4 regions of the Virgibacillus ihumii genome follow, and region 2 is predicted to be linked to each of the others. Evidence: riboswitches for the same ligand, from Rfam matches in the RefSeq annotation. Region 2 holds a riboswitch; each other region holds the start of a gene.
The links. Region 2 has a riboswitch for S-adenosylmethionine ahead of HUX68_RS09100 (CoA-acylating methylmalonate-semialdehyde dehydrogenase). Riboswitches for the same ligand answer to the same signal wherever they lie in the genome.

Region 1 (5,796 bases), 1.8 Mb from region 2:
TTCAAAGTCGAAATTGGAACCTTCCAAGGATAACTCCAAATGTCGGGTTTCCTTATTCGAGCCCCGGTCATTCAAATTCAAATTTTCCAGCACTTCAGCCCTGTATGGATTTGTCCGTGAATAAACAGGCTGATCCTTTGTCAGGGATTCTTTCCCATGCTGCCCTGTCTGAATAGATTCGCCTGCAGGGTGATCCGTCTGTGACTCATGTAATACCCCAAAAACGCCCTCAATCCATTCTGAAGCACCCTCGTCAAAGTCAACATCGCAATCAACCCTTGGATACAAGCGTTCTCCCCCAAGTTCCTCAAGACGCTTATCAAAATCCTTTCCGGTCTGACAAAAAAATTCATAGGATTCATCCCCTAGAGAGAGTACAGAAAATCGCACATCCTCCAGTTTTGGTGCTTTCCTGCTATAAAGGGTTTCATAGAATGAGATGGCATTATCCGGTGGATCACCTTCACCATGGGTTGCTGTGACAATCAGCAAATCCTGGACTTTCTTGAGATTCTTAGGTTTGAAATCATCTAACGCTGAAATCGTTGCTTTCATGTTCTGCTCTTCCAATTTCTGAAGTATTTCCTCAGCAAGTTGTTGTCCATTACCAGTCTCCGATCCAAACAGTACCGTCACCTCACGGGTAGCTGCCTGTTGAGCATTTTGTGCAGATACTGATGTATCCGGCGTTTCAACAGAACTTGCAGCTATCGGTGCTTTCGTATTAACTGGAACCGCAAGATACCCGCTCAGCCAAATCCTTTGTGCTTCTGTCAATGTAGGCAACAGATGATTTAAGTTATCTGCTTGTTCCTGATCAAACGGACTATTCGTTACTTGTAACTGCACAGATATTCACCTCATAACATTTAATTTTGTTGTTATTTCCTTTGTCTGTGATCATTCATAACCTTCCATAACCATGAAAATCATGTTTGATCTAATTTCATAGTATTTTTAGTAGATTAGTCGGAATTAAACAATAAAAAATGAGCGTTTCATTAGAAAACTTGGTTGTCACCAAGCCTTTGGGTGACAGCAATAGTTGCACTTATGCAGTAAGAAAGGATTTTAAATTTTCTTAACTGCTTAAAAAATCCTTACCTTCCAACTGTGTGAAGTCCACACTCCTCTTTATTGGAACCTTTCCATCTTCCAGAACGGGAATCACCAGAATCTGTTACCGGTGACGTACATGGTATACATCCAATACTTGGATAGCCTTGGTCGTGTAATTCATTATATGGCAAGTTATTCAAATGAATATGATCCCATACATCATCCCACGTCCAATGAATTAACGGACAAACTTTAATCGATTTGAAACGTTCATCTTTATTGACAAAATCAGTTTTACTGCGTAATGGTGACTGTTCTCTTCGAAGTCCGGATATCCACGCAGGAACACCCGTCAATGCCTCCTCGAGAGGTTTTACTTTTCGAATAAAGCAGCACTGATCCGGATTTCTTTTCCACAGAGCTGATCCATATTGGTCCGCCTGCTCCTCCAACGTTAAATCAGGCTTTTTCATTTCAATCCGAAGATCCGGATATTTTTCCTTAATCTCATCAATCAGATTATACGTTTCCTGAAAATGAATCTCTGTATCGAGAAACACAATTTTCGCATCTTTTTTCACCCTGGAAATTAAATCAATTAATACAATACCTTCCGCTCCGAAGCTGCATGCATATACAACAGAATCCCCGAACGATTCAAAAGTCCACTCCAGAACTTCAATAGCACCATTGGTATCATCTGTAGGATGAAAATCTTTAAATGGGTCACCGGAGAAATTACGGTAAGTAACCGAATGATTCGTCACAGTTTATCCCTCCATGAAAAAGTATTTAAACCTTACACAAAAAATATCTTGGCAGGATTAAACTCACCTTAATCTTTAAAAAATAATTTCAGCCAAAACAAATTGTAATTTATGCTAAACTAACACCAATTATATATTAATATACCAACTTATTACATAACTTCTTCCATACTGAACGTTTTTTCACTATATTATCCAGGCATTTAAAAAACCCCCTTTTTCCAGTCTTCTGGGAAAAGAGAGTATTTTTTCTGCATTCGACCCTCTTATCTCCCAAGAATAGTTCTTGCTGGATTTAGCACCTTCCTGAATTTATCAGAGGTTGCTGAAGCTTCAAAGGGCCAGTTCCCTCAACTTCTCTAGATAAGATTATTAAATTAATTGAGTGTTATTGTATGTTCAAACGCTCCAAGTGTCAAGACTTTTTCAAAAATAATATAAATTTTAATACAATTTTCTACCATTAGAACTATATAATTTCTGCCGTAATTAATACTTTTGATGGAATTTAGTTAATGTATGATTTGAGAGCTATTGTTTCTTATTTAGAGGGATCTGCTTTCCAGTACCCTCCTCTCCCATTTTGGGAATCCAACTTAAAATCAAAATAGACGCACCTCCTTTTTTCCCAAGAAAGTGCGTCTGTATGAAAAAACTTATGATTTCCGAAAGTTACCTATTACTTCACTTGTCTCACTGACGCTGACAAAAGCTTTCGGATCAACATTTTTAATGAGAGACTTGACCAATGCCAGTTCATAACGGGTAATAACGGTATAGAGCACTTTATTTTCATTATTGGAATAGGCTCCATATCCGGTCATGACGGTAATTCCCCGAATCAGGTTTCCAATCAGTTCGTTTTTAAGTTCCTCTCCCTTAGTTGTTACCACCATCAAACTTAATTTTATATGGCGCGTATGAACCCGATCGATGACAACTCCGGTAATGTAAATCGAGGCCATTGTTAATATGGCCAGATTCCAGGAAAAGACAAATCCGGAAATAAATACGACCGTACTGTTTATACCGAAAATCAACACACCTAACGGAATATCACGTTTTTGGGTAACAACGAGTCCAATAATATCGGCACCCCCAGTTGATCCGTAAAATCGTACAATAAAGCCAATGGCAATACCTGTTATGACTCCGCCAAAAACTGCCGACAGCAGGGCGTCATCGGTCACCTTCATTATTGGAATGTACTGCATCGAAACGGACGTGATAAAAACTGAAAAGATACTGTTCCAAATGAATTCCTTTCCCAGCTTCATTAAACCTATAATGAATACAGGGATGTTCAAAATAACAAGCCAAATACCGGAATTTATTGGTGAAAGCAGTCCGAGTATCATAGCAAGCCCGGTTACCCCACCTGATAAAACTTCATGTGGAAGCAGAAACATATTAAAAGCAAATCCCAAAGCAATTGAAAATACAAATAGTACTGCATATTTATAAACATAATACATGATGATGACACCCCCATCAGGTTCGATAAAAACACTTAATGAATTTTAGTGGTCGAGCAATGAAAAGTCAATATTTTATAGAACATTGATTGTTCAAGCATAACCCGGGGTGTCCGACATCCATCAGCATAACCGCATTCACGGATATAATCCCTAATATTTTTAACTTTTTTCAGGCAAGGTATATAGATAGATTTTCTGACAAAAAAGTGCCCCGTATTCTTTATTTAACAGCAATACAGGACAGTGTAGGAAAAATTAATTATAAAGCAAGACTATCAGCTTTCTGTTTTTAAAGACAAGGCCATAAGTTCTTCATCATAATATGTATCGCCAAATTTAAGTGCCCGTTTTTCCAATCCAAACACTTCAAAACCCAGCTTTTTATAAAGTCTTATAGTTTTTTCATTCGATGTTACTACTGCTAATTGCAGTATTTCTATCGCCCCAATTGATTCTGCATAATGAATTGCCTCCACCAGCAGCTGTTCCCCTACACCTTCCCCACGCATTTTTGGGCTTACATACATCGCTAATAAGTGTGCCTTATGCTTGAGTTTCAGCGGTGATTGCTGCTGAAGTAACGTTACCATACCTACAAGTTCTTCATCATTAAATGCGCCAAACGTACAGTTTTCTCCTAACCGTTGAGCTGTACTTTCTATGGGATTTTCCCTCTCCATCGCTTCGTCATAACTTACAGCAAAAGCTTCCGGATTTTGTTTGAGCGCCTCCAGTCTAAGCTGCCAGTATTTATCTGCATCTGACGGTTCCAATAATCGAATAATCATAAGTGCTCCTTTAATCAATAATACTTTATACTATATTTGTTCGTCACACCCGTTTAGAGCATAACATACGCCTTCGATAAAAGGAAAAACGTGTCGAAAATAAATACCCCCTATTTAATAGAGGGTACAATGATTATGCAATATAATCTTCTCTGTCAATATCGTGGTTCTTTTTCTTGATATAATATTTCCCTTTCGTTGCTGCAGCAATCCCAATTGTAAGAACTGCAGCAAGAATCGCTGCAAAAAATGCAGCTGTACTTTGGAGGAATGCACCAAAATATCCCAAAGCAGCAATTGTACCTAAACCGCTTGCGATGACTAAAGAGCCTACCCCTACAGGATTCCATTTATACAGGTACCTTTGCTCAGATTCGTAATAGCCAGGACCGATCTTCAATATTTTCTTTACAAAAACAGCATCTGTAACCAAAATCGCAGCCCAGGTCATAAGGAAAACGCCTTGGAAAGTCAGGGCAGTATCCAAATAATTAGTAATGCCGCCTAGCATTAAAACCATCGCTGCGACACCTGTAATAACAACCCAAAACCGTCGCCCCGGGGTGAATTTTAGAACGTTCTCGAAAAAGTTTGAAAGCGAAAGAGAGCCACTATAAATGTTCGTAATATTGATTCGTACTTGGGTTAACATCGTAAACAGTGCGCCCCAAATACCTAAAAGCATAACAATATACACGCCAGGATTTGGCTCTGCCATGCGGACACCAAACCAAATTCCTAAGCCACCCATTACACCGAAACAGAATATCTGGGGAATAAATCCTATTGCGACGATACCTATTTTTGTATCCTTAGGTTTAAGGAACCGCGCGTAGTCAGAAGCGAGTAATGGTGTTAAACCCATAATACCATGTTGCATTCCGATACAAAGCAATAATGCTGTGCCGCCAACTTGAACTCCTTCTGGCATATAAGACCAGAAATTACCATCATAAGTGGATGGTGTATATGCAGCCATAACAATGGCAGCAATTAAAAAGACGCCGAATAATGGAAGTGACCATTTTTGTAATTTGTCCAATTGCTTGATTCCAAACCAATTCAGAGGAATAACAATGGAACCGAAGAAAATAATTAATGCCCATTCCGGAATTACTGGAAAAAACTTATGGACTGCAGAAACCAGTATTAATCCCTCAAGTGCACAATACATAATAAAATTCGTGGCATAAATAAGGGAGGTAAGAGATGCGCCGATATAACCGAACCCGCCGCCCCTTGATAGCAGATTCACATTCATTCCCGATTTTGCAGAAAGATAGGCAATGAACGTTCCTAGTATGCCGGCAACAATGATGGCATATATCGCTGAAATAATGGCGTTAATGGCACCAAATTGGAGTGCCATAACACTTCCCATTTGAAAATAGAAAATAGCTGTTGCAATACCAAACGTGATATTGGTAATACTGAGCCAACCCATGTTCCTTTTGTCGCGTGGTACTCTACCTAATGAATAATCATCGCTTGTTGCTTCTTCAGTAACTTTGCGATCTGTAGATTCAACAGATCTCATACATATCAACTCCTATTCCTGGTGTGATTTTTTCCTTATATTTTGTAATGGGGTCACAAAAGAACACAATGTTAAATATTATACCTATATGGTTGACAATAATCAAATCTGATATTTTCGCAAAATTAGTCATATAAGCCCAATAAATTTGTCTATCATGGATATAC
Region 2 (5,796 bases):
GTTGTGCCTGAGTTGCAGAAACGCGGGATCTATCGGAAAGAATATGAGGCAAAAACATTGCGGGAGAACATGTTTGGTAAAGGACAGCCCCACTTGCCGGAAAATCATCCTGCTAAAAAATTAGGAGTATTAAGCAAATAACAACACGTTAAAAGGAGGAGAAAATGGACGCACTAACAATCTATTTGTGGATCGGATTATCGTTGTTTTTGGTCATTATGTTGGCTTTAGGATTTGTTGGCTCGAAGAAAACGAAAAATATGAGTGATTTTGCGATTGGTGGTGAAAAGCTGGGTCCGGTAGTGCTTGGGCTGTCCTTTGCATCAACCTATTTGAGTGCTGCTACATTTTTAGGTTACCCGGGCTGGTCGTATGAATGGGGATATTCGAATCTGTGGCTGTTTTTGGCCATGATTGGTGGCGGGCCTATCGGTGTTTTAATGGTGGCAAAAAAAGCACGAAAACTGAACACGAAGCAGAAGTCCTTGTCGTTGCCGGACTGGCTGGGTGATTTTTACAACAGTGATATTTTACGGGTCGGCACGGGGTTAATCTTGCTTTTCAACATATTCTACATCGCCGGGCAATTTGTCGCAGGTGCGAGAATATTCGAGTACATGCTTGGAATGTCTTATACGAGCGGATTAATCCTGATTGCAGTTGTTGTTGTCGTGTATGTGCTGGCCGGTGGTGCATTTGCTGACGTTTATACGGATGCGGTACAGGCGATATTAATGGCTGCTGCCGGTTTGTTTATTTTTATTTCCGGATTAGTTGTTTTTTGGAAAGGGGATATTTCTTCAACAGTATCCGGTATCACCAATAATTTGGCCGGCCAGGATTCGAGTCTGGTAGGCGTGTTTAATTCGAATTCCATCTATTTTGATTCATTTACTGCCATCATGGGTGCCATTATAATCCAATGGGCATTTGCATCGGCTCCTCATTTATTCAATAAGGTACTTGGGTTAAAGAGTGAAAAAGATGTCGGAAAAATGATCTTGGTTTATGTGATTACCACTTCTTGCTGTTTACTGATCCTTTTTGGAGGAATATTCAGCAGAGTAGGGCTCGGTAATAGCGTTCAAACCAGCGATCTTGCCCTGATTGAATATGTGGTATGGGTCTTTCCCGCATTTGTCGTAGCGTTAATGGGTGTCGTTATTTTAGCTGCGGCAATGTCAACCACAGACGGTCTGTTCGTTTCCATTTCGACTGTCTTTGCCAATGATATTTTCCTGAAAGTGCTTGTGAAACGGGGAATTGTTAAAGCAGATAACAAAAAAGCTGAGAAAATAGCGTTACGAATCAGCCGCTTATCAGTTCTGCTTGTTGGGGTCGCTGCGTTTCTGATTGTGTTACAGCCACCTAAGTATATGGCGGATGTTATGTGGATTGGTATTTCCGGGGTTGCCGCGGGAACATTGGGTCCTATCTTATATGCCGTATTTGCTAAGAAAAAAGCATCGCCTAGAGCAGCCGAATCATCGATGTTTATTGGGCTGCTATCTTATCTCATTATCTATTTCGGCGGCATCGAGGAGAGTACGATGGCGGCAGGTGCGTGGTCCACACTTATCGGGATTGGATCGATGATTATCCTTGCGAAAGTGTTGAAAACGCGGCATGCGACTAATGTTAATGTAAGTCAGGCTCAGTAGAAAGGGGAAGATATATGAATACAATGCTTGCTATATGGCTCTTTGGATTTATACTTAGTCTATTGATTACCGGATTTTCTTTGTGGAAGTGGTATTTTAATAGTTAATAGTGCTGCAAAAAGTGGGCTCACGCGATTTTCGCGAGCCCACTTTTTGCAGCCGCCGATAGAAAGCAAAAAACCGCCGTATTCAGGCGGTTTTGTTTATCTATTATTTAAATTCAGGTGCTTTATAACGCGCAGTCACTACTTTTTTGCGCGTGTAAAAATCGACGCTGTCTTTACCGTTTGCATGCAATGTGCCGAAGAATGATGATTTCCATCCCGAGAATGGGAAAAATGCCATTGGGGCCGGAACACCAAGGTTAACCCCAATCATACCTGCATCGATATTCTCCCGGAAATAACGTACCGAGGAAGTATTTGAAGTGAAGAGGCATGCACCATTGGCAAATTCAGACTGGTTTGCTGTTTCAACTGCTTCTTTCAAGTTCTTAACGCGAATTACAGATAACACAGGTGCAAATAGTTCCTCTTTCCAAATGGTCATGTCTGTTGTTACGCCTTCAAAAATGGTTGGGCCAACAAAGTAACCGCCATCCAAGTCATCTTTACGACCGTCTCTTAGCAGCGTAGCTCCTTCAGTGACACCCTTTTCAATGTAATCTACTGTTTTCTTTTGGTTTTCTTCCCGGATTACCGGTCCTAAAAAGACGCCATCATCCAGGCCGTTCCCCATTTTTACATGATCAGCAGCTTCCTTTAGTTTTGCGATGAATTCATCGGCAACATCATCTTCAACGGTTACTGCTGCACACGCCATGCAGCGCTCTCCAGCTGATCCGAAAGCTGCAGAAACGATGTCTGCTACCGCATCATCCAGATTGGTATCTTTTAAAACAACGGTATGATTTTTTGCGCCAGTCAGAGCCTGGACACGTTTCAGGTTTTCGCTTCCCCGTTTGTAAACATATTCCCCAACTGGTTTCGAACCGACAAAGGAAATCGCCTTAATACCAGGGTGGTCAAGAATGCCGTTTACAACGTCGTGTGCACCATATACAATGTTAAATACGCCTTTAGGGAGACCAGCTTCTTCCAGCAGTTCAGCTAGTTTTTCTGTTAATAATGGAGTTTTTTCCGATGGTTTCAAGATGAATGTGTTACCGACAGCTATTGCCATAGGGAACATCCAGCAAGGTACCATCATCGGAAAGTTAAATGGTGTAATTCCGCCAATAACACCAATTGGATAGCGATAGTTTGCTGCTTCAATGTCTGTTGCGACATTTGCCAGCGAATCTCCCATTATAAGCGTCGGAGCACCGGCTGCAAATTCCACATTTTCAATCCCGCGTCCGACTTCACCGAGTGCTTCGGTTGTGTTTTTGCCGTTCTCGATTGTAATTATGCGGGCTAATTCTTCCTTGTTTTGTTGCAGTAATTGCTGATAGTTAAATAGAATTCGTGCGCGTTTTTGGACCGGCACATCTTTCCACTGTTCAAATGCCTGCTGTGCAATGTCTTGTGCATAGTCAACTTCTCCCTTAGTTGACAGGGGCACTTTCGCGATAACTTCTTTGGTTGCAGGATTGTAGACATCTTCGTATTGAGTAGTTTTACTATCAACCCACTCACCGTTTATGTAATTCTTTAGTTTTCGTACTTCAGTTGCTGCTTTCGTCATATGCTATTCCTCCTTAAAAAATAAAAAAGCCTTCCGGGAAAATAAGGAAGGTTTGGCTAATTAATTCTTATTTTCCATAAACATGCTGGATGTAGCACCTTTCTATTTACAGAAGGTTGCTGAAGTATCATCGGGCCAGATCCCTCACTTCTCTTAATAAGAAAATTTATTAAATTGTATATTCCATCTTAAACATCATTAAACCTATTAGTCAAGTAGGAGTTGTGGCGTAAGGGGATAGAGACATTAACTGGTATGTTTTTTCGCCTTATAAAGTCGCCATATCCGAGTGAACAGAATAACTATTCCCAGCACCAGGTAAAAGGGTGCACGTTTCATTTCATCCCAGCCATCGATAGCCGAAGCAATTACACCAACAGCCAACACTGCTATGATTATATTAAAGGTTACCCCGACTTTCGTGTTGTTGATGTTTATGTTTTGCCTCATTTTTTACTCCTTTAAAAGACTTCAATTATAACTAATTATAAGCGATTTAATCCTACTATGTCCACGACTCGAAATTCATGTTATGGCATTCTTGCCTTGGATAATATTCCCTCGCTAATACGAATAAAATGATACGACAAGCAAATGTGGGGGAGTTATATGAAAAAATTAGTGCTGGCGGTAATCTTGCTTGGGATAGGTGTAACAATATATTTCATCGCAGATAAATCCCCTGAGGAAATTGCAGTTGAGACAGTGGATATGTTTTATGCATTTGAGCAAACTGGGGATTTTTCAGATTCCTGGGAAATGTTCCATCCGCTCATGAAAGAGAAATTTGCTAAGGGACATTATTTGCAGGACCGTGCCCATGTGTTTATGAATCATTTTGGTGTGACGACATTTTCGTATTCGATTGGGGAAGCGACTAAAATTGAAAATTGGAAAATGGAAGATGAAGCAGCTCCAATTGATGTTGTATACAAAGTAACCGTGTCACAGGTGTTTAAAGGGAAATATGGTAACTTCACACTCGTCCAGGATGTTTACGCAGTGCAGGCAGATGGCGAGTGGAAGGTGATGTGGGATTACAAGAAGTAATTGTTGTGTGGTGCCTGTTATCCCGAACTATTTAGAATTGCATGGATTGAATCAAGTGACAGGCACCACAAAAACTATTCCTTCTCATTGTTTCCTTTATCTGATGTTTCCCTTTTAATATCAGCCTCTGGATCCACATCCGAACCAAATTCGGTTTGCATCTTATCTTGTGGGGAAACCCCCATTGTGTCCATCACTTCAGTTTGATCTTTTAAATCATGATTCTCCATATAATTATGAAGAAAATACTCTCCAACAGCAATAATAGCTGCTGAAATTAATGCAGCGGATCCGAGAGAAAAGTTCCCTTCAAACAGAAAAATACCGAGTATCCAGACTCCGGCAAAAAGAAGGCCAAAATCGCCTAAAGCAGCACTGGCATTCCCAAAAATGGGTAAAATGAATACATCGCCAAGAAATGATACGCCAGTTAATAATACGCTGGTAAGCAAAATATCGCCAACAGAAACGCCATAAAATGCACCTAACACAATCCATAATACTGCAGTTATCATGACCAATTTGATTACCAGCGCTTTTACATAGTCCATTCTTCAGTCCTCCCTATTATTATACTGCAATTATCTTTTCCTTTAGGTTATATTTCATTCGGACGATATGGATGAACTACGTACTGAAAAACGGGACAAAGGGACAGGTTCCTCGTCCCACTTGAATTGAAAATGGGACGAGGAACCTGTCCCTTCGTCCCATGGGAATTGGCTAGGATGACAGAACCCTAGCCAATTCCAACCTTATTCATATTCAAAATAACTACACCCGATAAAATCAGCAGGATACCGAGCACACTTGCTAACGACATTGCTTCTTTCCAAACCACTACACCAATAATAATTGTCAGAGCGGTTCCGATACCGGACCATAGGGCATACCCGATGCCTAATGGGATTGTTTTTAGTGACATGCCCAATAAGAAAAAAGAAAGAACATAGCTCACAACGACAATAATAGACGGGAACAAGTTACTGAAGCCATTGCTTGATTTCAGTGCCGTTGTTCCAATCACCTCAGCGATTATTGCGATAAGAAGGTACATCATGCCTGCCATCACTTCATTCCTCCTTTGTTAGCTGAATCAACCTTTCCAGCACAAGCTCCCGCTGCCGTTTTTCGAGCGGAGCTAACCCAAAAATTTCAGAAAACCAAAGACCATCCACTGCAAGGCGCAAAACAGTCGCATTAACCGGATTAAGCCCATCGTTTTCGATGTTATCTTGCCATTTCTCATAGGCGTCTTGGATAGGTTTCAGCAAATCAGGGTTGATGGCTGCTGCTGCCATTAAGCCCGCATCCATGTTTTTGCTTGGAGTGCTCTGCAGAAATGTTTCTTTAATAAAGGCACGAGTCCATCGACCTTTTTCTGCAGTGTCCTGATCAG
Region 3 (5,796 bases), 1.8 Mb from region 2:
TCTCGCTGCCCCCGCAGGCACTTAATATCACGATTACAGCAGAAAGGATGCTCATCAGTACTATTTTTCTATATTTCATCATTCTTCCCCCTTGTTGTTTAAATATTGAATTCAATTGACGGTTTAGAGTGAATCAATTCAAATTCATTTAAAATAAGCTTCCGAAAATGTTGGAAGTCATCTCCGCTTCGATCCCTTGGTTTATATGTATCTATTGGTACCTCCCGTATGATTTGACCAGGATTTGACCCCATAATCACGACACGATCAGCAAGATAAATAGATTCATCAATATCGTGGGTAACTAAAATGACTGTCGTTTCAGCTTGCTTTTGAATCTTCAGTAATTCATCCTGCAGGAAATAACGTGTAAATGTATCCAAAGCGCCGAACGGTTCATCCATTAAAAGCACGTCGGGTTCAATCGCAAGAGCACGCGCAATAGCAACACGCTGCTGCATTCCACCCGATAATTGGGATGGAAACCGATCAAGCCTATCATCCAATCCAACCATATTTAAATAATAGAGAGCCTTTTCCCGTCGCTGATCTGATGATAAATCTGTATTTTCCAAACCCAACTCCACATTTTTTAATACAGTACGCCATGGCAGCAGCCCGTAATCCTGAAACAACATCACAATTTTCCTGCCTGGTTTCGTTACTTCTTCTCCCTTAAAATGAATTTGACCCGTATCAGTAGTTAAAAACCCCCCTATTAAATTAAGGAGCGTGCTTTTTCCACAACCACTTTTTCCTAAAATGGCAATCGTTTCACCTTTACGGATGTTAAGGTTAATATCCTTCAATACTTGTTCTGATTTTCCTTTATTTTCATAGCTCTTATGTAAATTCCCGATTTGGATCACTGGCACATCGTTCAAAATATCCCTCCTATCCCTTTAAAACCTATCTACTTAGTTGGTTTTATATGTATGTTATTTTATAATATTTAGTTCAAAAAAACAACTTAGTATTTAAACAATTGAAAACCTTTTTAAATTAATTACTTAAAAAGGTTTTCACATCTACTTTTTCCGGTTTCAGAAGAACTAGCATATTTGTTTGAAGCGTGGAATAGCGACCGAACACATTAATGACTAAAAGTTTCTCACTCCAACTGCTTCATAACTTCGTACATATGCAGCATGTAAAGCCTGATCCAAATCAGCAATTAAATCATCCACATGTTCCAGACCAACCGAGAATCGGAATAATCCATCACTTATACCTCTAGTTTTGCGTTCATGCTTTGGCATTGCGGCATGTGACATGTTCGCTGGATACGACAGGATGCTTTCGACCGCCCCAAGACTGACAGCGAAAATAGGGATGCGAATGTGTTCTACAAATGTTTTAGCTTCAACTGCATCGGAGATTTCAAATGATAAAACCGCCCCCGAACCTTTGGACTGTCGCGCGTGAATGGTGTGCCCTGAGTGTGAGGACAAGCCAGGATAAAATACTTTTTTGATTAAAGGATGTTCATTCAGATACGTTGCTATATCGAGTGCTGTTTCAGATGACTGCTTCAGACGTGCCCCCAGTGTTTTAATTCCTTGCAGCAGCAGATAGGAATCCTGTGCACCTAAAATGGATCCAAATGAATTTTGCAGAAAAGCTAACCGTTCGCCAAGTTCTCTATCTTTTGTTACGGCTAATCCGGCAATAATATCGCTGTGGCCAGACAAAAACTTGGTAGCACTGTGCAGCACCACATCTACACCGAGTTTAATCGGTTTCTGGTAAAGGGGGGTCATAAACGTATTATCAAGAAACGTTAAACAGTTATTTGCCTTGGCAATTTCTACGACTCCTTTAACATCTGTAATGTTCATACAAGGGTTTGAGGGTGTTTCGATGTAGATGACTTTTGTATTTTCCTTAACTGCTTCTGCAACTTCACTAAGATTCGTCATATCCACAAAGGTATGTTCAATTTTTAACTTGGATAGTACCTCCGTAACAAAGCGAAACGTGCCCCCATATACATCTCTGGAAACCAGGACATGCTCACCTGAAGATAAAAGCATAAAGGCTGATGAAATTGCAGCCATTCCGGAAGCAAACGCCAATCCTCTTGACCCATCCTCCAGTTTGGCTATTTTTCCTTCTAATGCCTGCCTTGTCGGATTTCCGGAGCGGCTGTAGTCATACGGTCCAAATTCATCAAAACTTTCCTGGTGATAGGTTGAGGATAAATAAATTGGCACGTTGACAGCACCCGTTTTCTGTTCAACGTCCAACCCCGACGATGTATGAATAAGATTTGTTTCCAACTGTTTTTTATCGATGCTCATATCCCAATCTCCTCCCTTTTCAGTATGGAAAATACGTGTTTCAGATCTGCTATTAAATCTTCTGTTTGCTCAATGCCAACAGAAAAGCGTAATAACCGGTTGTCGACTCCACGGCGGGTTCGTTCTGCTTCCGGAATCTCTGCATGCGTTTGGGTGGCGGGATAGGTAATAAAACTTTCTACTCCACCAAGGCTTTCTGCAAACGTTATAAGCTCCAGATTTTCCAAAAACGGTTCAATCCAATTTGCTTTTTGAAGACGAAATGAGAGCATACCGCCTTTTCCCGGGTATAATACGTCGGGGACCAATGGCTCATCTGATAAATAAGATGTTATTTTCCGGGCGTTTTCATCGTGCTGTCTCATTCTAAGCGAGAGAGTTTTTAACCCCCTGATGATCAACCATGAATCAAATGGAGACAAGACACCGCCGGAAGCGTTGTGGATTTCGGATAGTTTTTCACAGATGGCATCACCCTTTGCAACAACTAACCCAGCCAGCACATCATTATGACCGCCAATATATTTTGTGGCACTGTGAACAACGATATCGGCACCCAGCTCAAGCGGCCGCTGCAAGCAAGGTGTTAAGAATGTATTATCAACAATGAGCAGTAAATTGTGCTTACGTGCGAGATTGGCATATTGTCTGATATCGATTTCCTGCATCAAAGGATTCGTCGGCGTTTCGATCAATAGAGCTCTTGTTTTAGAAGTAATTAACTTCTCTGTCGCGTCCACATTCACAAACTCCGAATAGCTTGTCTTTATATCATAGACATCTGAATAATGCTGAAGTAACCGGTAAGTTCCTCCATAGATATCTTCCGGAACAATTAATTCATCACCAGAACGGAAAAGGGAAAGAACCAATTGGATGGCAGCCATTCCTGAGCTGCAGGCATAGCCACTGTCACCAGATTCCAAATCTGCAATCCCATCTTCCAGAATAGCGCGTGTTGGATTCTTTGTACGGGTATAATCATAACCAGTGGACTTACCGATTCCCTCATGCTGAAAAGCAGTTGACAAATAAATAGGCGGATTTACAGCACCTGTCGTTTTGTCAGACTTATTACCTAATTGCACCAATTTGGTTTCGATGCTTTTTGCTGACATGTTGTTCACCCTTTTCGAAAAAATGAAGGACCCCCTTATAAGAAGAAGGTCCCTAATGCACACGTTCTTCTTACATTCAGGTAATTACTACCTTTTGGATTTAGCACTGATCGTGGCCAATCCTTCCGTCTCTCTTGATAAGAATCATGTTATCATTCAAGCTTTTAATCGATACTTCAAATTGTGCTCTTGAAGTGTCTTGTCTGTTCCGAACAGGAAATGTTTCTCCATATCGGGGGAGTATTTTGAATTTATTGTTTTAACATCTACAGCTTCCGCCACTGCCCGCAGCATCGCTGGTGATGCGCCACAGCACAAGCCAATATAATTAAGACCGGTATCTTTTGCTTCTCTTGCCCATTCAGCTAACTCATAGCGGTTATGATACAGTGGGTCAAGAGCAGTCGGAAATGTTGTTTCTGTAGGTAAATGGCAGCTGCAGCCTCCATCAGGCAAGTTAAAGAATGTTGGGTGTTCTTCTGTCGTACGATATGGGATTGGCAAGCCACCAACATATCCATCCACATTGTTTCGGATGGCAGCAAGGTATGGCTGCATCGTTTCAGGACCCCGGAAACAATTCATACCAACGACCAATGCGCCTCTTTCGGAAAGTATTTTACAGGACTCCTCTACAGTGTATCCATCCCTTAAAATATTCTCGCCCATTAAACCAAACGTAATGACTGCCGGTAAACCTTGTTTAGTGATTTCCTCCAGTGCAATTAACGCCTCTTCATGGTAATAAAATGTTTCACCATTTATGAAATCGACCCCTTCTTCTTTGCACCATTTCACCATTTCCGCAAAAATATTTCTGACTTTTTCTTTTGACTCCGGATCATCCGGATTAAAGATATTGGTATTCGATATATTTCCTGCCACCAACGCTTCTTCTTTTGGATGCTCTTTGGCTACCTCTTTTGCCAAGCGAATGGCATTTCTGTTTAATGGTTCTAATAAATCTTCTTTTCCAATAATACGCATTTTTTCCCGATGAGCATTGTATGTAAATGCTAATACAACATCAGAACCGGCATTCATATAATCCCGATATGTCTGCTTTAATGCCTCAGGATTATCCAGTGCCACCTCAGGAACAAACGAACCCGCTTGTAAATATCCCCTTCGTTCCAATTCAAATAAATAACCTTCCCCTGCAATTACGGTTCCTTCTTTTAAACGCTCTTCTAAACTACGCTTCATCATGTTTCCTCCTTTTGAGTTTAATTGTGAAGTCACGAAAAAACCCCCTTCTTAAATAAGAAGAGGGTTGACCGTGTGTTAAATACTCTTCTTATCTTCAAGCTTCACGCTACTGGAATTAGCACAGTACAAAATAGTCTGTTGCTGAGGCGTCACAGGGCCAGTCCCTCTACCTCTCTTGATAAGAATATCAGGAATTCAATTTTTGATTACTATATACAATACACGCAGTATTTTTAAAAGTCAAGACAATTTTTAATGTGAAAAAAAGTTAGCCAGTTCAACAATCATGGCTCCCATTTTCGGTTTACCCGGATGGAAAGCAGTGGTTACTCCATTCTTTCTCAATTCGGCTGTGGTTACTTTTCCCACCCCCACCGGCAGAACATGATCATGAAAAGCAGCTGTAAGTTCCTCAGCCTCACTACTGCCTTTAAAAAGATTTTGGATCTGCGTTTTACTGGTAAACACAACTGCATCGAGAGAGCGGGTGATTATCTGCTTCCTTAACGCAGTCATTATAGTAAGATCCGGTTCCATGTACTCGTACGGTTTGGAAAGATAAACAGCATATCCTTGATGTTCCAATTGCTTCTTTAACACTGCTTCATCCTGACTGTATGCCTGTAAAAACAAACGATTATTATCATCATCGAGGGCCAGTTGTGCCAGCAGACTTTCCATAGTTCCATCTTCAGAAACGAATTTGGGGGAGAGGGAATGTCTTTTTAGCCAATTCGCTGTTTTACTGCCGCGAATAGCCAATTTCGAGTTTCTGAGATTCCCGATAAAGTCCGAAAGACAATCCAAATCATTTGCCGCCTTTTCCAATGTTTCCAGTCCAATTCCTGTCGTTAAAAGAACCTGGTCAAACGGGTCACGAATAAAATCCAATACATTTTTTCTACTGACCTCTTCATCCAACACCTGCTCTCCCTGAACGGAATAGATGAATGAGGTACCTCCATTATTTTGAATTAGTTTTGCAATTGCTTCACTGTTGCGAGCAGCTGCAACGCCAATTTTTTTGTCATTCAGGCCGCTCATTGTGTTTCCCTCCTCCAGATAAGTCTGCCAGACATTTAAGCAATTTATTTTGATTATCCGTATCCTGGAATTTATCAGAAAGAATCTCCTTTAAAAATAATCGTTGTTCATTTTTAGTAAGACAA
Region 4 (5,796 bases), 590 kb from region 2:
GTTTTTTCGTGTTCGGTTCATTTGCTTGCTCCGAGTCTTTTTTCTGTTGTTTTTCCTCTTGCTGCGGCTGCTCGTGTGTTTCGTTAAATTGCTCTTCGGGATTTTCCCGGAACATAAAAAATAAACTGATGAAACCTATAAGCAGTATAACCAAAATAATGTAAATGTATCTTCTTTTCAACTTGCTCACACCTATGCTTCTTCTTCGTTTAGCTGTTCATGTATACACTATATCTGTACCCGATTATACAGGCAAGTATAGCAATAGGATGTTTCGATTTATTAACATTTTATGCAGAGATTGAAAAAGTGCACACGCCTATATGATAATTGGTAATGAAATTGAAAAAATCGCCTTCAGGCAGAAGACGATTTTTGCTCGTGGTCGAAATAGACAATCTTATTTTATTTAACTGATGGGGATGGGAGCGGGCCGCTTACTGAGAATTAGGCAAAAATCTTCAATCATGGCACTTGCGGTTGGAAATGAACCTGCACCGGGTCCGGTTAATGTTATATCCCCAACGATGTCTGCTTTCAGGTGGATTGCATTATCGACACCTTCGACCGCATAGAGGGGATGTTCCTTTGAGACAGCCACCGGTTCAATTGCCGCTGTCAAATTGCCTGCCTTATCGTAATTGATTGAAGCGATATGTTTGATCCGATTACCATCCTGTTGCGCTTTTTCAATGGAGTCGCCAGTTATTCCGGTGATTCCGGAATGGCTGATGTTTTCCGGGTCAGGTTGCTTATCGTAAATAAGCTCACTGAGAATCATCAATTTGTAAAAAGCATCATATCCCTCGATATCGTTCGTTGGATCTGCTTCGGCGTAACCCCATTTTTGTGCCTGTTTCAGTGCAGTGGAGAAGGAGAGCTTATTTTCCCGCATCTCAGTCAGGATATAGTTTGATGTACCGTTCAAAATTGCCTGCACCTGCTGAATCTGATTGGCCCGAAACAACTGGCTGATTGTTTGGATGATCGGAATACCACCGGCTGTTGTCGCGTCATAGCCGATTTGGACATCATTGGTTTTGGCCAGTTCCTTCAGTTCCCTGCCATGTGATGCGAACATTTCCTTGTTGGCAGTGACCACATGTTTTCCGGCTTGAATGCACTGTTTTAAATAGGTGAAAGCCGGTTCTTTCCCATTGATTGCCTCAAAAACCACATCAATTTCCGGGTTGTACAGAATATCTGAAATATCTGTTGAGATGGGCGCCTTTTCGGCAATCCTTTGGTGTTTATCCGGGTTTTCGATGACAACCGTTGTCAGCTCAACCGGTGCACCAAGCACGATTTCCAGGCGCTGCTTGTGTATATGCAGTGTTTGGTAGACTCCGCATCCGACGGTCCCAAGACCAATCAGCGCAACTTGAATCGGTTTCATCAATAAAAACTCCCTTCTTAAAAAATTTTAACGTAGCAGAAAGATTAACTGTACGAGTGGAACATCAACCGTACGGGCGAAACTTCAACCGTATGGGGAAAACATCAACCGCACAGGCGGAACATCAACCGCACAGGTGAAACATCAACCGTATGGGGAAAACATCAACCGCACAGGCGGAACATCAACCGTATGGGGAAAACATCAACCGCACGGGCGAAACATCAACCGGTTCGGAAAAAGCGGGACGGGGGCAATCTTTTTACCAAGACTTCTCCCCGTCCGCTGCATTTCCTTATGCGTTTGTCAGTACTTTATCAGATTGACCACTACGAAGTCTGGTTGCTTCTTGATAGGCATCCTTTCCGGAAATAACAGTAATTCCGGCGGCTTTGGCATTCTCCAAAGTTTGGTCACTTTCGCTCGGATTATCTGTCCAAAGAATTTTTCCTTCTTTATTAATAAACTGTTCAATCGTCTCAGGAGGCAGTGCCTGATTATTCGTTGCAACAGCATCCACATCAAATGGAATTTCCTGCAATGAGTTGTAGTTCCCATGATTGCCGACTGTAACGATCTGGAATCCTAATTTATCCAAATTATTGAACGATGTTTCGCCATAGACAGCAATGGTTTTTTTGCGAAGTCCGTTCTCCCGGTTGAATGGGGTGGACAGCAGCCAGTTAATGGCATCAGCATCCGTCGTCTCAATTGTTTTTTCAACACCGGCTGCATTTGCGATTGCCTGATCCAGGTCGGCTAACGTATCCTTAGTCGATTCAAGGCCAACTGACAGGCGGATTAATTCCTCTGTAACACCGCTTTGCTTCAGGTCTTCAGCACCCAGCTGCTGGTGTGTCGTTGATGCCGGATGAATGATCAGCGATTTAGCGTCGCCGACATTGGCAACGTGGGACCAGATAGAAATATTATCAATTACTTTGCGTCCAGCATCACGATCACCTTTAATACCAAATGTAATCACCGAACCAAATCCGATCTGAAAATATTTCTGTGCGGTCTGGTGTGATGGATGATCTTTTAAACCAGGGTAGTTGACCCATTCGACTGCAGGATGATTTTGCAGGAAGTCAGCAACTTCTGCCGCATTTTTATTATGTCGCTCCACCCGTAGATGAAGGGTTTCCAGTCCTTGCAGCAGTTGGAACGCATCCTGTGGTCCAAGACATGCACCAATATCGCGCAGCAACTGGACACGCAGTTTTGTGGCAAATGCTACAGGACCAAGATCCGCATAGCGAACGCCGTGATAGCTTTCGTCAGGCTCGGTGAACCCAGGGAATTTCCCTTTTGTCCAATCAAATCTGCCGCCGTCAATCGCCACTCCGCCTATTGTTGTACCATGGCCGCCGATCCATTTCGTTGCGGAATGAATGACAATGTCGGCCCCCCATGTTAGTGGCTTCGAAACGTAAGGTGTAGCAAACGTATTATCAATGATAACCGGAATATCATTTTCATGCGCGATTTCGGCAATCTTTTCAATGTCCAATACATTCAGGCTCGGGTTAGTGATCGTCTCACCAAAGATTGCTTTTGTTTTGGATGTTATCGAACTGCGAATCTGTTCCAGGTCCGTTCCGTCGACAAATTTTACATCGATGCCATAACGTGGGAGTGTATTGGCAAACAGATTATATGTCCCGCCGTACAAATTACTGTCGGCGATGATTTCATCTCCACTTTGGGCGATGTTTAAAATGGATAGTGTAATTGCTGCCATCCCGGATGAAGTCGCCACCGCTGCAGCACCGTCCTCAAGTAATGTAATCCGCTGTTCAAATGCATCAACGGTCGGGTTGCCGATACGGGTATAAATATTGCCTGCTTCCTTCAGTCCAAAAAGATTCTGCGCATGTTCCGTATCCCGAAACACATAGGAAGTAGTCTGATAGATTGGCACCGCGCGTGATCCTGTAGTCGGATCAGGCTGCTGTCCGCCGTGAAGCAGGTTAGTTTCCGGGTTAAAAAGTTGATAGTTTGACATGAAAAATTCCTCCTTGAATTGTATCTGGAGGAAGAGGAGAATGAAAAAGCCCTCTTCCTAAGAAGAGGGCGTTATTTACAACGATCCTCCTCTTATCTTCCAGATCGAAAATTGATCTGTAGGATTTAGCACCTTTCAAAGCAATGACTGCCTTTTAGGTTGCCGGGCTTCACAGGGCCTATCCCTCCGCCGCTCTTGATAAGAAGATATAACTAACTTTAATTAATTTAATGAATATTATATACATGTTCCGTGCCGTTCGTCAACAGATTTTTTAAAATAATTTAGATTTCTTTTTGGCGTACCGGTTTTTTATGCCGTGCCGCTCCCATGTAGATGATTAATGCCACCCAAATGAATAGGAATGAAACAAGATGTGCCTGTGTAAATGGTTCGTCATACAAAAACACGCCGAGAACAAGCATAAGAGTCGGTGCAATGTACTGTAGAAAGCCAACCATTGACAGCGGAATCCGTTTCGCCCCGGCAGCAAACAGCAGAAGCGGGATCGCCGTGGCTATACCGGCACCAAACAGTAAAGTACCATTTCTGGAGAGCATTATGTCAGGTGCAAGCGTACTGCCAGGAATAACAACCAGATAAATAAGTGCAATCGGTGTTACAATCATCGTTTCAATCGTCAGCCCGAACATTGCTCCGATATCGACCATTTTTTTCAACAGTCCATACAGCCCGAAGCTGAATGCCAATACGAGGGAGACCCATGGAAACACGCCAAAACTGATGGTGAGATTGATAACCCCGATCGCCGCCAGGATGAATGAAAGCAGCTGCCGTCTGCTTAGAGATTCATTTAAAACAATCATGCCCAGTAAAATACTGACAAGCGGATTTATGTAATAGCCAAGGCTTGCCTGAACAACATGTTCACTGTTAACCGCCCAAATAAACGTCAGCCAGTTGATGCTGATAATGACGGAAGCCGCAGAAATCCCGATCAGTTTCTTTTTGTCGTGCAGTATTTGTCTGCACTCCTTGAAAAATGGCCGCAGCTTGCCGGATACAAGCACGATGATCATCATAAAAATGAATGACCACAGAATGCGGTGTGCAAGAATTTCATCTGCCGGAACGTGCTGGACAAGTTTCCAATAGATTGGCAGAAACCCCCAAAGTGTATAGGCTGCCGCTGCATAGATAATTCCAAGTTTATTCTCCTGATCCAATTAGCAAGCCTCCTTTGTAATAGTTTTGCATGAATTGAAATTTGAAACGAGCGAACTCCCAGCTCAAACGTGCGAACCCACCCGCAAACGTGCGAAGTGAAGCCACAAACGTGCGAATTCCGGCCCAAACGTGCGAATTCCAGCACAAACGTGCGAACTCCCAGCCCAAACATGCGAACCCACCCGCAAATATGCGAACTCCAGCAGCAAACGTGCACACGCTGCGCCATTTGCTAAATAAATCAAGTTTAGATTCTTTTTTCGGTAAAAGCAATCACCGCGACTCGTAAAAATCCCGGGAAACGCTTTCAAATTGTTGTGGAATAGAATAAGATAGTAGTATATGAATATACTAGATTTTTTAAATTGGGGGATTCTGAATGACAAACGAAAATAAACATTTTGAGACGACGGTAATTCATGAAGGATACGATTCAAAAGAGATGCTTGGAAGCTTGGCAACACCGCTTTTCCAGACCTCGACATATACATTCGACACGGCTGAACAGGGGGAGCGTCGTTTTGCCGGGGAAGAAGCGGGTTATGTGTATTCCCGTCTGGGCAATCCAACCGTAAGCGTGCTTGAGGAGCGGATTGCAGCACTGGAAAACGGTGAACGCGGCCTCGCTTTTGGTTCCGGAATGGCGGCGGTATCGGCAATTCTGATTGCACTGACAAAGGCAAACGATCATGTGCTATGTTCGTCGGGACTCTACGGGTGTACATTTGGCTTATTATCCATGATGAAGGACAAGTATAATATTACGCATGATTTTTCGGAAATGCAGACGAAAGATGAAATCCGTTCATTGATCAAACCGGAAACAACATGTATTTACGTGGAGACACCCATTAACCCGACCATGAAGCTGATTGATCTTCAGATGGTAGCTGAAGTTGCCAAAGAATATGGGATTCCGGTGGTTGTCGACAATACCTTCTCATCACCATATTTGCAGCGGCCGCTTGATCTCGGTTGTGATGTTGTGCTGCACAGTGCGACGAAATACCTCGGCGGGCATGGGGATGTCGTGGCTGGCCTTGCTGTCGGTAAAAAAGACTTCCTCGATGAAGTGGCCATGACCACGCAAAAAGATATTGGCGGAATTATGGCGCCGATGGACGCCTGGCTGCTGCTGCGCGGGTTGAAAACTTTACCGCTCCGGATTGACCGTCATTGTGACAATGCGGAAAGGGTCTTTGAA

Region 1: another riboswitch for S-adenosylmethionine. It lies ahead of HUX68_RS17965 (phosphoadenylyl-sulfate reductase); the one in region 2 lies ahead of HUX68_RS09100 (CoA-acylating methylmalonate-semialdehyde dehydrogenase).
Region 3: another riboswitch for S-adenosylmethionine. It lies ahead of HUX68_RS18000 (homocysteine S-methyltransferase family protein); the one in region 2 lies ahead of HUX68_RS09100 (CoA-acylating methylmalonate-semialdehyde dehydrogenase).
Region 4: another riboswitch for S-adenosylmethionine. It lies ahead of HUX68_RS11740 (PLP-dependent aspartate aminotransferase family protein); the one in region 2 lies ahead of HUX68_RS09100 (CoA-acylating methylmalonate-semialdehyde dehydrogenase).

What each region holds. Positions count from the first base shown of each region.
Region 1 is NZ_CACVAN010000001.1:3,622,190-3,627,985, reverse strand. It holds partial or broken gene HUX68_RS17970 (assimilatory sulfite reductase (NADPH) flavoprotein subunit) at 1-849, opposite strand, end outside; gene HUX68_RS17965 (phosphoadenylyl-sulfate reductase) at 1,101-1,826, opposite strand; SAM riboswitch class I at 2,090-2,196, opposite strand; gene HUX68_RS17960 (YitT family protein) at 2,483-3,301, opposite strand; gene HUX68_RS17955 (GNAT family N-acetyltransferase) at 3,580-4,092, opposite strand; gene HUX68_RS17950 (purine-cytosine permease family protein) at 4,226-5,629, opposite strand.
Region 2 is NZ_CACVAN010000001.1:1,844,410-1,850,205, reverse strand. It holds gene HUX68_RS09110 (LLM class flavin-dependent oxidoreductase) at 1-141, shown strand, start outside; gene HUX68_RS09105 (sodium:solute symporter family transporter) at 165-1,661, shown strand; gene HUX68_RS09100 (CoA-acylating methylmalonate-semialdehyde dehydrogenase) at 1,872-3,347, opposite strand; SAM riboswitch class I at 3,412-3,510, opposite strand; gene HUX68_RS09095 (hypothetical protein) at 3,594-3,797, opposite strand; gene HUX68_RS09090 (hypothetical protein) at 3,957-4,397, shown strand; gene HUX68_RS09085 (YndM family protein) at 4,472-4,948, opposite strand; gene HUX68_RS09080 (DMT family transporter) at 5,137-5,466, opposite strand; gene HUX68_RS09075 (TetR/AcrR family transcriptional regulator) at 5,471-5,796, opposite strand, start outside.
Region 3 is NZ_CACVAN010000001.1:3,632,932-3,638,727, reverse strand. It holds gene HUX68_RS18020 (ABC transporter substrate-binding protein) at 1-79, opposite strand, end outside; gene HUX68_RS18015 (ABC transporter ATP-binding protein) at 99-884, opposite strand; gene metC (cystathionine beta-lyase) at 1,101-2,300, opposite strand; gene HUX68_RS18005 (methionine biosynthesis PLP-dependent protein) at 2,297-3,418, opposite strand; gene HUX68_RS18000 (homocysteine S-methyltransferase family protein) at 3,575-4,624, opposite strand; SAM riboswitch class I at 4,713-4,812, opposite strand; gene HUX68_RS17995 (uroporphyrinogen-III synthase) at 4,880-5,671, opposite strand; gene HUX68_RS17990 (NAD(P)-binding protein) at 5,655-5,796, opposite strand, start outside.
Region 4 is NZ_CACVAN010000001.1:2,439,100-2,444,895, reverse strand. It holds gene HUX68_RS11755 (SGNH/GDSL hydrolase family protein) at 1-181, opposite strand, end outside; gene HUX68_RS11750 (homoserine dehydrogenase) at 410-1,396, opposite strand; gene HUX68_RS11745 (hypothetical protein) at 1,549-1,722, shown strand; gene HUX68_RS11740 (PLP-dependent aspartate aminotransferase family protein) at 1,692-3,404, opposite strand; SAM riboswitch class I at 3,494-3,609, opposite strand; gene rarD (EamA family transporter RarD) at 3,689-4,591, opposite strand; gene megL (methionine gamma-lyase) at 4,972-5,796, shown strand, end outside.